DNA from 2 places in the Streptomyces sp. NPDC020996 genome. Region 1 is predicted to be linked to the other one. Evidence: riboswitches for the same ligand, from Rfam matches in the RefSeq annotation. Region 1 holds a riboswitch; the other holds the start of a gene.
What was found. A riboswitch is a leader RNA that binds a small molecule or an ion and turns the genes downstream of it on or off. The one in region 1 is predicted to bind cyclic di-AMP.
Positions count from the first base shown of each region.

Region 2: it holds a riboswitch for cyclic di-AMP, as region 1 does, so the genes downstream of both, AB0G63_RS37690 (transglycosylase SLT domain-containing protein) here and AB0G63_RS18660 (NlpC/P60 family protein) in region 1, are expected to answer to the same signal.

Region 1 is NZ_JBFADM010000024.1:81,862-88,959, reverse strand. Features, by position in the region: gene AB0G63_RS18690 (response regulator transcription factor) at 1-33, shown strand, start outside; gene AB0G63_RS18685 (protein kinase) at 96-1,640, opposite strand; gene AB0G63_RS18680 (ATP-binding protein) at 1,715-2,158, opposite strand; gene AB0G63_RS18675 (helix-turn-helix transcriptional regulator) at 2,289-3,101, shown strand; gene AB0G63_RS18670 (DUF397 domain-containing protein) at 3,098-3,346, shown strand; gene AB0G63_RS18665 (hypothetical protein) at 3,442-3,795, shown strand; gene AB0G63_RS18660 (NlpC/P60 family protein) at 3,817-4,974, opposite strand; cyclic di-AMP (ydaO/yuaA leader) riboswitch at 4,982-5,152, opposite strand; gene pcrA (DNA helicase PcrA) at 5,402-7,098, shown strand, end outside.
Region 2 is NZ_JBFADM010000106.1:5,886-12,983, forward strand. Features, by position in the region: gene AB0G63_RS37670 (ABC transporter permease) at 1-858, opposite strand, end outside; gene AB0G63_RS37675 (ABC transporter ATP-binding protein) at 845-1,819, opposite strand; gene AB0G63_RS37680 (DUF2092 domain-containing protein) at 1,931-3,184, opposite strand; gene AB0G63_RS37685 (polyprenyl synthetase family protein) at 3,506-4,516, opposite strand; cyclic di-AMP (ydaO/yuaA leader) riboswitch at 5,309-5,482, shown strand; gene AB0G63_RS37690 (transglycosylase SLT domain-containing protein) at 5,484-5,966, shown strand; gene AB0G63_RS37695 (HAD family hydrolase) at 5,976-6,788, opposite strand.

The DNA.
Region 1 (7,098 bases):
ACCCGTTGGGCAACGGCACGACGGCTGGTGTGACCGTCCAGTGGGCGAGCCGACGGCCACCCCGCTGCCGAACCCCTTGGCGCACGCGTAGCGCCTCATCGAGATGCGGGTGCCGACTGCTCCCTGCGGGGGTCGGCTGCCGGGTTCTCTGCGTTCCGCTCGTCGTTGCGTGTCTCGCCGCGGTCTGTGCCTCGCGGTGGTTGGGTGCGTGACTTGAGCACGTGCGTGCCGACGGCGATCGTGACGCCCAGGAGCAGCGCGTAGAACACGCCGATCTTGCGGAGGTCGTCGAGGAAGAACCAGACGCAGGTGAGGCCGGTGAACCAGAAGGCGACGAGAGCGAACCCGCCCACACGCGCGTCGCGGTATCCGGCGACGAGACAGACGGTGGCGACCGCACCGAGGGTGAGCGCCAGGACGACGTAGTGGGTGTCCCAGCCGATGTACTGGCGGGCGAGACCCGACTGCACGGCCACCGCCTCGGCCACCGGGCCCCAGGCCACGGCGCAGGCAAGCCGTGCCGACCACAGCAGCAGCACTGATCCGAAGACCCCGGCGAGCAGGGCCACTTGGCGGAAGCGGTCGATCTCGATGGCATCGGTCGTGGAGACCATCACGGACAGCAGACAGCCGAGCAGCGCGAGCATGCCCTCGGCCGACGGCTGGACGACCACCCCCAGCCGGCGCCGGTTCGGGGAGGGGACCGGCGGGGCGCTTTCGGCGGAGGCCTGCGGAGCGACGGCCGGGCGCGTCATCGTCCTGGCCGCCGGATCGACCTCGGTGGGAGTCGGGGACACGGACGCGGGGGCGACCAGCGCGGCCTCGGTGAGCGAGGCCCTCATCGCGGCCGCGTCCGGGAAGCGGTCCTCTCGGCTCTTTCGCAGAGCGCGCAGAATGACCGTGTCCATTGCGGGAGGCAGCTCCGGCCGCAGGCAGGACGGCGCCACCGGCTCCGCGGCCAGGTGCTGGTGCATGACGGAGAACGGTGACTCGCCGGTGAACGGGGGGCGCCCCGTCACGAGTTCGTACAGCAGGCAGCCCACGGCGTACAGGTCCGTACGGTGGTCGGTCTCGTCCCCGACGATCTGCTCGGGTGACAGGTAAGCGGGTGTGCCGACCGCAACCCCGGTGCCGGTGAGGCGGGTCGCCACTTCGCTGAGTGCCTTGGCGATGCCGAAGTCGAGCACCTTGACCGTACCGCCGCGCGTGAGTATGACGTTGGCCGGTTTGATGTCCCGGTGCACGATGGCCTGCCGGTGGCTGTGTTCAAGAGCCTCCAGCACCTGTCCGGTGATGTCCACGGCCCGCGCGACCGGCATGGGGCCATCGCCCACCACGTCGCTCAGAGTCCGGCCTTTCACGTACTCCATCACCAGGTACGGCTCAGCGGAACCGTCTCCGGAGCCCTCACCCGCGTCGTGAACGGTGGCTATGCCGGGGTGGTTGAGCGCGGCGGCGGCATGCGCCTCTCGTCGGAACCGGGCGAGGAACTGGGGCTGCCGCGCCAGCTCCGCGGAGAGGGTCTTCACGGCGACCTCCCGGCGCAGCCGACGGTCGACCGCCCGGTACACAGTCCCCATGCCGCCTCGCCCGAGCTGCTCCACCAGCTCGTAGCGCTGCGCCAAGATCCTTCGCTCCACGCTTCCTCCATGAGCCGCCGACACCGGCCTGCGGGACGACCCTGCCACACGCCTGCCGGGCAGCAGCATGACCCTCAGCCTTGTGTGGTCTCCGTCAGGAGTTCGCACCACACTTCCTTGCCGATGCCGCACTCCCGCCTCTCGGCACCCCAGTCGTCCGCCAGTGCCGCCACCAGCGCGAGCCCCCGGCCCGACTCGTCGTCCAGCGATGCCAGGCCCGGCTCGGGGAGGGCGTCGTTCGCGTCGGTCACCGTGACGCGGACCCGGTCCTCCGTGACCAGGCAGCGGGCCCGGATTTCGCGGCCGGCCGGGACCCTCGCGTGGCGGTAGGCGTTCGTCATCAGCTCGCTCAGGAGGAGTTCCGCCGTGTCGGTCACGTCCTGTGGCAGCCCCCAGGAGGCCGCCTGCTCGCGGAACAGCGCACGTGCCCTGCCCACGCTGCGCGCGTGACGCGGCAGGCGCCACTCGATGTCCTTCGGGGCGGTCGTCGTGGGGAGTGGGGGCCACGGGGTCTGCATGCGCTGTTCACCCCTTGCGTGGAAGTTCCGAGGTTTGGCCAGATCACGGTCCCGTTCCGTGCGTAGCCTCGCGAGTAACGGCGCGGGTACGGTGCGTGGTCGTACCCGTCGTGGACCGGTGGAGGTGTGCGTGACGACCCAGGTGAACTCCCAGCCGCCGATCGCATGGCGTTACTGCGGCAGCCAGATCAAGTTGTGGCGCGCGGAAGCCGGCGTCGGCCGCGAGGCGCTGGCCAAGGAGGCCGGTTACGACTACGAGTACGTCAAGTCGATGGAGAACGGCCGCCGTCGGCCCACGCTGCGGTTCTTGCAGATCGCCGACCAGGTGTGTGGCGCGGGTGGGAAGCTGGTTGCGGCTCAGGAGTACCTGAAGCCGGAGCCGTTCCCGACGTTCTCGCAGGACTTCATCCGGTACGAGTCCGAGGCGATCTCCTTGAGTTGGTACGAACCGCTGCTCGTTCCGGGCCTGCTGCAGACGGAAGAGACCGCCCGCTCGCTGCTCAAGGCGCACTGGCCCCCGCTGGATGATGAAACGGTCGAGGAACGCGTGATGGCTCGGCTGAAGCGGCAGGACGTCCTCGCCCAGCAGACGAGATCGTTCAGCTTCGTGATCGGTGAATCGGCGCTGCGTAACGAGGTCGGAGGAACCGAAACTCACTTGTGTCAACTGCGCCATCTGTTGGCAGCATCCCGGCAGCGGAACATCACCGTGCAAGTGCTGCCTATTGCTGGTGCGCATCCGGGCCTCAACGGACCCCTGGTCTTGCTGGAAACGTCAGAGCACGAGCATCTTGGGTACGAAGAGGGACAGACAGCAGGCGTGCTCTACTCGGACCCGGACCGTGTCAGTATCGCTGCGCAGCGTCATGCGATGATCTTGCGTCAGGCGCTGAGTCTTTCGGAGTCCGTGAGATTCATCAGCGAGGTAGCGGAGGGGCGATGACGCAGAACCTGCGATGGTTCAAGTCCAGCTATAGCGGCACCGAGGGGGGAGCCTGCCTCGAAGTCGCTCCCGACTGGCGCAAGTCCAGCCACAGTGACAGTCAGGGCGGCGCCTGCGTCCAGATAGCCCCCTGCCCCCACACCGTCCACGTCCGGGACTCGAAGCTCGGCTCCCGGAGTCCCCGTTTGGCCGTCGCCGGGGCCGCCTGGGCCGCGTTCGTCGGGTACGCCCAGACCGGCGCCTGAGCTTCGAGCACCTCGCCGTGTTCGTGCGGTGACGGAGTGTGCGGAGGAGGGCCGGTGTCCGGTGGCGTCTGGGTCGCTGTCTAAGCTCCGGCCTCATGGACGTACTCATCCATTTCTTCGTCGGCCTGCACATCATCGGCATCGCCGCGCTGCTCGGCGGCTTCCTCACCCAGATGAAGGCGATGGGCCAGGGCACCGCACGCTTCGTGCCCTCGATGCTGCACGGTGCGCTGACCATGCTGATCACCGGCGTGGCCCTGGTCGGCATTCATCAGGCCCAGGGCCACGAGGTCAACAACATAAAGATCGGCGTGAAGCTCGCCGTCCTGGTCGTCATCCTCGCTCTGGTCTACGTCAAGCGGGACGACGAGAAGGTGGACAAGGGCCTGTTCGGCCTGGTGGGCGGGCTCACCATGACCAACATCTTCATCGCGGTGCTCTGGACCTGACCCGTCCTGTCCTGTCCTGTCTCAGGCCGGCCGGACCACGCTGTGGATGATCGACGCGCCGCCGTAGTAGACCGACTCCTCGCGGACGTACGCGCCCGGCTTCGGGGCGTGGATCATCATGCCGTTGCCGATGTAGAGGCCGACGTGGCTGATGTCGTCGTAGAAGAAGATCAGGTCGCCGGGCTGTGCGTCGGCGAGTGAGACGGTGGTGCCCGCGTTCACCTGGTCGTAGGTGGTGCGGGGGAGGGCCACGCCGGCGGCCTTCCAGGCGGCCTGGGTGAGGCCGGAGCAGTCGTAGGAGCCGGGGCCGGTGGCGCCCCAGACGTACGGCTTGCCGATCTGCGCGCGGGCGAAGGCGATCGCCTTCTCGGCCTTGGTGGCGTAGGACGAGTCGGTGGTCGAGCTTCCCGAGGTCGAAGTCGAGGTCGAGCCCGACGACGTGCTGCCGCTCTGCTCCTGCGCCTTCTGCTGCGCCGCCTGCTGTGCGGCCAGCTCGGCCGCCTGGCGCGCGGCCTCCTCCTGCTTCTTCTTCTCGATCGCCGCGAGCCGCGCCTTCTCCTCGGCGGTCAGCTTCGACAGGAGCTGACGCGCGTCGGAGAGCTTCTTCTGGACGGTGGACTTGGCCGCCTGGAGATCGCCCTGCGACTCGGTGAGCGTCTCGAGGCTCTTGGTCGCCTCCTGGCGCTTCTTCATCGTCGCGGACTGCTCGGTGACGTAGTCGTCGACGGCCTGCTTCTGCCGGCCGGTGAGCCGGCTCATCAGCTGGGTCTGGTCGAAGTAGTCCTGCGGCGAGTCCGCGAGCAGGAAGGTCGCGGTGTCGGGTGCGGCGGCGCCGGTGCGGTACTGGGCCGCGGCGAAGGAACCGAGTTCCTCCCGCGCCTCGTTCAGCTTCTGGGTGCGCTTGGCGACGTCGTCGAGGAGGGTGTCGACGCGCTTGCGCTGCTTCGACGTCTTCTCCTTCGCCGCGTTGTACTTCTCGGTCGCCGACTCGGCCTGGCGGTACAGGTCGTCGACCTTCTTCTCGACCTCCTCAAGGCTCGGCTTCCCGTCGGCGGCGGGGGCGGCGTTGGCCGACTGGGACAGCAGGGCCACGGAAGTGAGGGCGGCGGTGGCGAGGGCGGGGGTGCGGATGCCGGCCACGCGTGTACCCGCGGGGCGTGACTTGCGGTGCGACGCCAAGGGTGGCGACTCCTTCCATCTTCCGCCTACCGAGTTAGCTGTCGGGTTCGGGCGGGATGGTTCGGAAGGGTTGCCCTACGGCCTTCTCCCCGGGGGGAGGGGGCCGATTCACCCCAAGGTCGGTTGGGTCCCCGGCTCCGGAAGCGCGGCGGCGCGCCGGACTCGGCGGAGGCCGCACGGCCCGGCGACGTTCGCCGGTGGGGGTCGTTCGGCCTGCCCGGCACCGTAGCCAACTCGCGTGGCTCCTGTGAAGGTTGATGTTCGATATGCCCGATACATTTTCGTGACCTTCCGCAGGACCCGCGGTGACGGTCACCGAAAGTGACGGATCGGTACGGAGCGTGCCCCGGGGGCGGTGTCGTCGGATCCGGCGATGTTCTCAGGGCGGCGGCGGGCTGTCGGTGGGGCGCCCTAGACTCGGAGAGCGATGAGCAGCCTCTTTGACGACAGCTTCCTGGCGGACCTCCAGGCCCCCCGCGGGCACGAGGAGGAACCTCCGCCGCCGCCCGAGGACGATCATGTGCCGGAACCCGTTCCGGACGATCTGTTCGGCGGGAAGTTCGACGTGCCGCCGGACCGGGACGCGTACTACCGCGACGGTGCCCCGCGGCCCCCGGTCGACGCGGCCGCGCTTCTGGAGGGGCTGAACGACAACCAGCGCGCCGCCGTCGTGCACCACGGCACCCCCCTGCTCATCGTGGCCGGCGCCGGCTCCGGCAAGACCCGGGTGCTCACCCACCGCATCGCCTACCTGCTCGCCGAGCGGGACGTCCACCCGGGCCAGATCCTCGCGATCACCTTCACCAACAAGGCCGCGGGCGAGATGAAGGAGCGCGTCGAGCAGCTCGTCGGCCCCCGCGCGAACGCGATGTGGGTGATGACGTTCCACAGCGCGTGCGTGCGCATCCTGCGCCGGGAGAGCAAGAAGCTCGGGTTCACTTCGTCGTTCTCGATCTACGACGCCGCCGACTCCAAGCGCCTGATGGCCCTCGTCTGCCGTGACCTGGACCTCGACCCCAAGCGCTACCCGCCCAAGTCCTTCAGCGCCAAGATCAGCAACCTGAAGAACGAGCTGATCGACGAGGAGGACTTCGCCGCCCAGGCCACCGACGGCTTCGAGAAGACCCTCGCCCAGGCCTACGCCCTGTACCAGTCGCGGCTGCGCGAGGCGAACGCCCTCGACTTCGACGACCTGATCATGACGACGGTCAACCTGCTGCGCGCGTTCCCGGACGTCGCCGAGCACTACCGCCGCCGCTTCCGGCACGTCCTGGTCGACGAGTACCAGGACACCAACCACGCCCAGTACGCGCTCGTGCGCGAGCTCGTCGGAACCGGCGCTCATGACGAGGACGTCCCGCCGAACGAGTACGACCTCCCGCCCGCCGAGCTGTGCGTCGTCGGCGACGCCGACCAGTCGATCTACGCCTTCCGCGGCGCGACCATTCGCAACATCCTCCAGTTCGAGGAGGACTACCCGGACGCGACGACGATCCTGCTGGAGCAGAACTACCGCTCCACCCAGACGATCCTCAGCGCGGCCAACGCCGTCATCGAGCGCAACGAGTCCCGCCGCCCGAAGAACCTGTGGACCAACGCGGGCACGGGCGCGCGCATCACCGGCTACGTAGCGGACACCGAGCACGACGAGGCGCAGTTCGTCGCCGACGAGATAGACCGCCTCACGGACGCGGGCGAGGCCAAGGCCGGTGACGTCGCCGTCTTCTACCGCACCAACGCGCAGTCCCGTGTCTTCGAAGAGGTCTTCATCCGCGTCGGCCTGCCCTACAAGGTCGTCGGCGGCGTCCGCTTCTACGAGCGCAAGGAGGTCCGGGACGTCCTGGCCTACCTGCGGGTGCTGGCCAACCCGGAGGACACGGTCCCGCTGCGCCGCATCCTCAACGTGCCCAAACGGGGCATCGGCGACCGCGCCGAGGCCATGATCGACGCCCTCTCCCAGCGCGAGAAGATCAGCTTCCCGCAGGCGCTGCGGCGCGTCGACGAGGCGTACGGCATGGCGGCGCGCTCCACCAACGCCGTCAAACGGTTCAACACGCTGATGGAGGACCTCCGCACGATCGTCGAGTCCGGCGCGGGCCCGGCGACCGTCCTGGAGGCCGTGCT
Region 2 (7,098 bases), on a different contig from region 1:
CGTGAAGCGCGCCCACGCCGCCGAACCGAACACCGCCGCGTACAGGGCCTGCAGGCCGAGGTTCCTGACCAGGTCGTCCCAGTAGACCGGGTCGCGCATCAGGTCGGCGAAGGACAGCCAGTAGTGGGAGAAGAAGTACGGCTGAACGGCGTGGAGTTGGGGGATCTGGTCGAGGATCTGAATCGTGATCAGCAGGCCCACCGTCGTCGCCATCGCCGCGATGCCGCTGTTGGTGAGCGTCGACACGAACAGGCCCAGAGCCGCCATGCCGACCAGGGACGCGGCGACGACCAGCGCGATGAGCAGGGCCCGGCCCAGGCCCTCGGCGAAGCCGATCCGCGTGCCGGAGATGGTCGTGAGGTCGCCGAGGGGGAAGAGGAGGGCGCCCACCGTCAACGCGGACACGGCGACCACGAGGGTGGCGACCAGGCAGAACGACAGCACGGTCGCGTACTTCGTGAGCAGCAGGCGGGTACGGCCGGCGGGGGCGACCAGGAGGTAGCGCAGGGTGCCCGCGTTCGCCTCGCCGGCGATCGCGTCGCCCGCGACGACGCCGATCGCCATCGGCAGGAAGAACGGGAGCGTCGCGGCCAGCGCGGTGAAGACCAGGAACAGTCCGTTGTTGGTGATCTGCGAGATGAAGGCCGGGCCCTCGCCCCCGCCGCGCCCCACCGACGGGCCGTCGCTCGTCTCGATCTTCACCGCGATCCCCACCAGCACCGGCACGGCCGCCAGCACGCCCAGCAGGGCCAGCGTGCGCCAGCGCCGGAAGGTGGTGCGCAGTTCGCTGCGGAAGAGGCCGAGGGACCACAGCGGATTCGGTGTGCGCACCTCGGCGACGCTCTCAGCCCGCGACATCGAACCCCTCCCCCGTCAGCGCCACGAACGCGTCCTCCAGCGAGGCCCGCTCGACGCCGAAGCCGCGGACCCGGACGCCGGCCGTCACCAGCGCGGCGTTGACCTCCGCGAGGTCGCGGTCCGGCGGCTCGGCGGTGACCCGGTCGTCGGCCACGACGACGTCGCCGGCGCCCTGTTCCTTCAGCACCCGGGCCGCGTCCTGCGGGTCGGGCGTGGTCACCACCAGGCGGCCGCGCGTCCCCGCCGCCAGGTCGGCCACCGCGCCCTGCGTGACGAGGCGGCCCTGCGCCATGACCGCGGCGTGCGTGCAGACCTGCTCGATCTCGTCGAGGAGGTGGGAGGAGAGGAAGACGGTCGTGCCGTCCGACGCCAGCTCCCGCACCAGTGAACGGATCTCCCGCATGCCCTGCGGGTCGAGGCCGTTGGTCGGCTCGTCCAGCACCAGCAGCCTGCGGGGCCGCAGCAGCGCGGCGGCGAGGCCGAGCCGCTGCTTCATGCCCAGCGAGTAGGCCCTGGCCTTCTTGCCGGCCGCCGTCGTCAGCCCCACCCGGTCCAGCGCCGCCGCGACGCGCGCGCGCCGGGTGCGCGGGTCGGCGGTCGGGTCGGCGGCGTCGTAGCGCAGCAGGTTGTCGCGGCCGGAGAGGAAGCCGTAGAGGGCGGGGCCCTCGATGAGGGCCCCGACGTGCGGGAGCACGGCGCGCGCGGCGCGTGGCATGGGGCGCCCGAGGACGTGCGCCGTGCCCGACGTCGGCTCGATCAGGCCCATCAGCATGCGGATGGTGGTGGTCTTGCCGGAGCCGTTCGGACCGAGGAAGCCGAAGACGCTGCCCGCCGGGACGGTCAGGTCCAGGCCGTCGACGGCGAGCTGCCCGCCGCGGTAGCGCTTGGTGAGCGCGCGGGTGACGATGACGCCGTCGCCCGCGCCGTGCGCGTCCGGCTCCGTGGCGGACGTCTCCTCCATCGGCTCCCTCGATCCGTCGTGCCCGTACGGTGGCCCGTGCGGTGGCCCGTGCGGTGGTGTCGGCCCTACGGTGATTGTCGGCCCGTACGGTGATTGTCGGCCCGTGCGGGGTTACTTCCCTTCGCCGGCGGCCTTCACCAGCGCGTCCTTGGTCACGGCGCCGACGTAGACCTTGCCGTCGTCGGTGACCAGGGCGTTGATCAGACGGGTCTTGAAGACCGTGCCCGAGCCGAAGCTGCCGGACACCTTGTCGCCGAGCGAGTCGAGGAAGCCGCCGAAGGCGCCGTCGGCGCCGGAGCCGGAGCCGGAGCCGGACGGGACGCCCTGGCCGCCGTTGTCGAAGACGGCGACGGAGTTCCAGCCCTCGCCGATGACGTTCAGCCCGTCGGAGCCCTGCCCGAAGCCCTGCCCGAGGCCCTCGGTGCCCCCGTCGCCCTTCCGGGCGTGCCCGGTCGTACCGCCCGTACCGCCCGCACCGCCCGCACCGCCCTCGGTGATCTTCGCGCCCTTGGGAGGCGTGAAGTCGAAGGTGGACGCCGCCGGCGCGGCGAAGCTGACCTGGGTGAAGCCGGCGTCGACCACCGCGGCGCCGCCGCTCGCGGGCGTCAGCGTGAACTTCAGCGGCATCCCGGTCTTCGCGTCCACGGCGACGGTGATCTGGCCGACGGTCGAGCCGGACTGCTTCGGCTTGACGACCAGGCGGTAGGCGTCCCGGCCGGCGACCTGCGCGGTGCCCTCGACGGTCACCGAGGTCGTGTCGTCGACGGCCTTCAGGGCGTCCTCGGTGAGGTCCTTCGGCGTGGCGGGCAGGTCCTCCCGCCGCTGCTCGCGCGCCGCGCCACCGGAGTCGGTCGCGTGGTAGACCTCGTTCGACTTGCTGTCGTAGCCCCACACGTCCTTGCCGTTGCGGAAGAGGCTGTACTCGGCCGCGTCCTCCAGCAGGGACAGCTTCTGCTTCTCGGGGCCGTCGGCCGCCACGCGCAGGGTGTGGGTGCCGGAGGCCAGCTCGGGGAGCTTGGTGGACGGGTCCGCGGAGGAGCCGTCGCCGCCGGACCCGGAGGCGCCGGAGGCCAGCGAGCTCTCCAGCCCGCCGAAGTCGGGCAGTCCCAGGTCCGTGCTGATCTTCACCGTGCCGGACAGCTGTTGCACGTCCGACTTCGCGATCTTCTCGATGAGCTGCTGCGCGCTGATCTTCGGCAGGTCGGGGTCCCCGGAGTCGGCGAGCGCGGGGACCAGCCCGATGGTCGCCGCCGCCACCCCCACGACCGCGACCGGGACGACGTACCGCGCGGCCTTGCGCCGTCCCGCGCGCAGGTCGTCGGACTCCCCGGCGATCGTGCTGTCGTCGGATCCGTACGGTGCCATGTGTGCCTTACCTCCGTCGTCGGCGGCGGCTGCTCCACTCACGATTCACCCCGAGCCGCCATTCTCACCCGAATCGGTGAGGATTGGTGTTTTCCGTGGTCTCCATCTGACCAAATCGCCCGTCAGGAAGCGTCAGACCGCGGAGCCAACTCCGTGTACGCCTGGGGTATGACACGAGAGGGCGGCGCGTCCGCCTACCCGTAGGGGTGCGGCGCGGCGGCGTGACGTACGCCACTCAGTGAGCGGCTCCGACTCGGAGACGAGTCAGGACAAGTCGCACCGCACCGCATCGAACCAGACAGAACCTGGCCGCCGGGAGTGTCACCCGGCGCGGTGCACCACCGCGTCGCACAGCTGCACCAGCGCCGCCTTCGCGTCGCATTCCGGGAGCGGGGCGAGGGCCGCCCTGGCGTCCTCCGCGTACCGCACCGTGTCGCGCCGCGCCTGCTCCAGCGCGGGATGCGCCCGCAGCTCCGCCAGCGCCCGGGCGTGCCGCGCGTCGTCGCTCAGGTCGGAGTCCAGCAGCTCGCACAGGGCGATGTCCTCGGCGAGCCCCAGCCGGGCCGCCCGCTCCCGCAGCCGCAGCACCGGCAGCGTCGGGACGCCCTCCCGCAGGTCCGTGCCCGGGGTCTTCCCGGACTCGTGCGAGTCGGAGGCGATGTCCAGCACGTCGTCGGCCAGCTGGAAGGCGACGCCGAGCCGCTCCCCGTACTGGGTGAGCACGTCGACGACCGTCTCGTCGGCGCCGGACATCATCGCGCCGAACCGACAGGACACGGCCACCAGCGACCCCGTCTTGCCGCCCAGGACGTCGAGGTAGTGCTCGACGGGGTCCCGGCCGTCCTGCGGGCCAGCGGTCTCCAGGATCTGCCCGGTGACCAGCCGCTCGAACGCCTCGGCCTGCACCCGGACCGCCTCGGGCCCCAGGTCGGCCAGGATGTGCGAGGCGCGGGCGAACAGGAAGTCGCCGGTGAGGACCGCCACCGAGTTGCCCCAGCGGGTGTTCGCACTGTCCACGCCGCGCCGCACCGCCGCCTCGTCCATGACGTCGTCGTGGTACAGGGTCGCGAGGTGGGTCAGCTCCACGACCACGGCCGACGGCACGATCCCCGGCGCGTACGGGTCACCGAACCGGGCGGCGAGCATCACGAGGAGCGGACGGAACCGCTTCCCGCCCGCCCGCACCAGGTGCTGGGCGGCTTCCGTGATGAAGGGGACCTCGCTCTTGGTGGCTTCGAGCAGTCCCTCCTCGACAGCCGCCAATCCGGCCTGGACATCGGCTTCCAGAGCCTGGTCCCGCACGCTCAGCCCGAATGGCCCGACGACGGTCACGAGGGGTCTCCTGTCTGCTGGTGTCTGCTGGCGATTACACGGTTTGTCGATAGGTCGCTGCCCCCACTCAAGTCAGCGTATCCGGTCGGCTTTCGATCACCCATGCCGCCCACCCGTCCAGCACGGGCGGTATCGGATCACGGCTGCCATGTTTTCGATCACCAGATACGAACGGACATTTATAGACATACCCGATCGGCCGACAAGGGAAGCGAGCCGGAGCCCTGGGGCCGAGCAGCGCCCGCACCGAGGCCCCTTGACGTGGGCACGCAAGGCGACCCCTGCGGCGCGGGATGGCACAGCCCGGCCCGCGGGAGGGCACCGCCCGGCCGGCGGCCACTCACCGACCGCCGGCCGAGCCACCACGCACCCGCCCATGCCCGCCGGGTCGCCCACAGGCCCTCCACACCGAGCCGCCCACAGGCCGCCCACAGGCCGCTCACCGACCCTCCACCGAACCCATCACCAGGCGGCAGTCCGCCCACATGACACCACCCCGACCCACGAGCGGCCCATTGCAACCGAGTTGGCCTCATTGACCGTTTTGCCGCACTTGTGAAAGCCCGTGAGTTGGCTCACGCCCGCCCCCGTACCGCCGCCCGCGCGCCACACCCTCACATCCCTTTCACCGCCGCCCATTTGACCCTTGGCTGCCGCAAAGGATCAAGCACCCCATAAGCCCCACATCAAGGTCAAAAAGCCCGGCATACGAAACCGCCACTTGTTCCGGACATGTGCTCTCGCATACGTTCCCGGCCTGTCGGGCGGACGCCGAATCCTGCCGCCGCCCGGGAACAGCCATCGACGAACTCACGCACGGCAGGAGCGGGGGAACCAGGTAAGTCGCCGGACCGGGCACCGTACCGGGCCGGCTAGGGGTGAAGTCGCGTCGCCGCAGGGCGAGGCGGCCGGGCATCTCCCGCCCGAACCCGACAGCTCACCTCGCAGGCGCCGGAGAGGAACCGTCATGTCTGCAGCTGCCCGGCACCCCCGCGTCAGAAACTCCCGTCTCGTCCGCAAACTCGCCGTCGCCGGCACCGGCCTCGCCGTGCTCGCGCTGCCGCTCGTCGGCGCGACCGAGGCGTCCGCGGCCACCTCGACCACCGTCACCGCCGCCTCGCTGGGCTACCCCAACAACCTCGACGGCTGGATCCGGGCCTCCCTCAGCGTCATGGCGCAGCACGGCATCCCGGGCTCCTACAACGGCATCTACCGCAACGTCATGCGCGAGTCCTCGGGCAACCCGAACGCGATCAACAACTGGGACTCGAACGCCGCCGCCGGCACCCCCTCCAAGGGCCTGCTGCAGGTCATCGACCCGACGTTCGCCGCCTACCACGTGCCCGGCACGTCGTACGACCCCTACGACCCGATCGCGAACATCACCGCCGCCTGCAACTACGCGGCCAAGCGCTACGGCTCGATCGACAACGTCTACGGCGCCTACTAGGCGCGGCTATCAGGCCCCGGAGAACAGCCGCTCGAGGACGACGGCGATGCCGTCGTCCTCGTTCGACAGGGTGATCTCGTCGGCGACGGCGAGGAGTTCGGGGTGGGCGTTGGCCATGGCGACGCCGTGGGCGGCCCAGTCGAACATGGGGATGTCGTTGGGCATGTCCCCGAAGGCGATCGTCTCGTGCGGACCCAGGCCCAGGTGTTCGGCGGCCAGCGCGAGGCCGGTCGCCTTGGTGACCCCGCACGGCTGGAGCTCGACGGTGCCGGGTCCCGACATGGTGACCGTGGCGAGGGGACCGACCACCGCGCGCGCCGTCTCCGTCAACTCGTCGTCGCTGAGGTCGGGGTGACGCAGCAGCACCTTGCTGATCGGCGCGCTCCACAGGTCGTCGCGCCGCCCGACCCGCACGGCGGGCAGGGTGGGGTGCGGCATGAGGTAGCCGGGCTCGATGAGCGTGAGCCCGTCGACGCCGTCCTGGTCGACGGCCGCGTACACCTCTCCCACCTCGGCCTCTATCTTCCCGAGCGCGGTCTCGGCCAGTTCCCGGTCCAGGGTGACGGACCACAGCAGGCGGTCCGCCGCGGCGTCGTAGACCTGTGCGCCCTGCGCGCACACCGCGAGCCCGCCGCCGCCCAGGGCGTCCAGCAGCGGCCGTACGCGCGGCGCCGGCCGGCCCGTGACGACGAGGTGCCGGGCGCCGGCCTCCGCCGCCCGCGCGAGCGCGGCGAGGGAGCGGTCGGAGAGCGTGTCGTCGCTTCGGAGCAGGGTGCCGTCCAGGTCGGTGGCGACGAGTGCGTATGCGGTGGGTGCGGCCATGATCAGAGAATACGGACCGGGCGGCGCGCCGACTCACCGCGCCCGGACGGCGGTTGCGGAGCCCCGCCCCGCACCCGGTTCCGCACACCCGGTTCCGCACACCCGGTTCCGCACGCCCGGTTCCGCACGCCCGCTTCACCGCACCGACATCGCCGAAGGAGCCCTCGGCCGGCAGCCCGGTGAAGGACGGGCCCGGCACCGACGACACGAAGCTCGCGCCCCGTCTTGGCGGGCCGCGGCTCACCACGCGGTACCCGACACTGCCCAGGACAACTGCCCAAGGCAGGCGACTCGGCCGTAACGTGTGGCG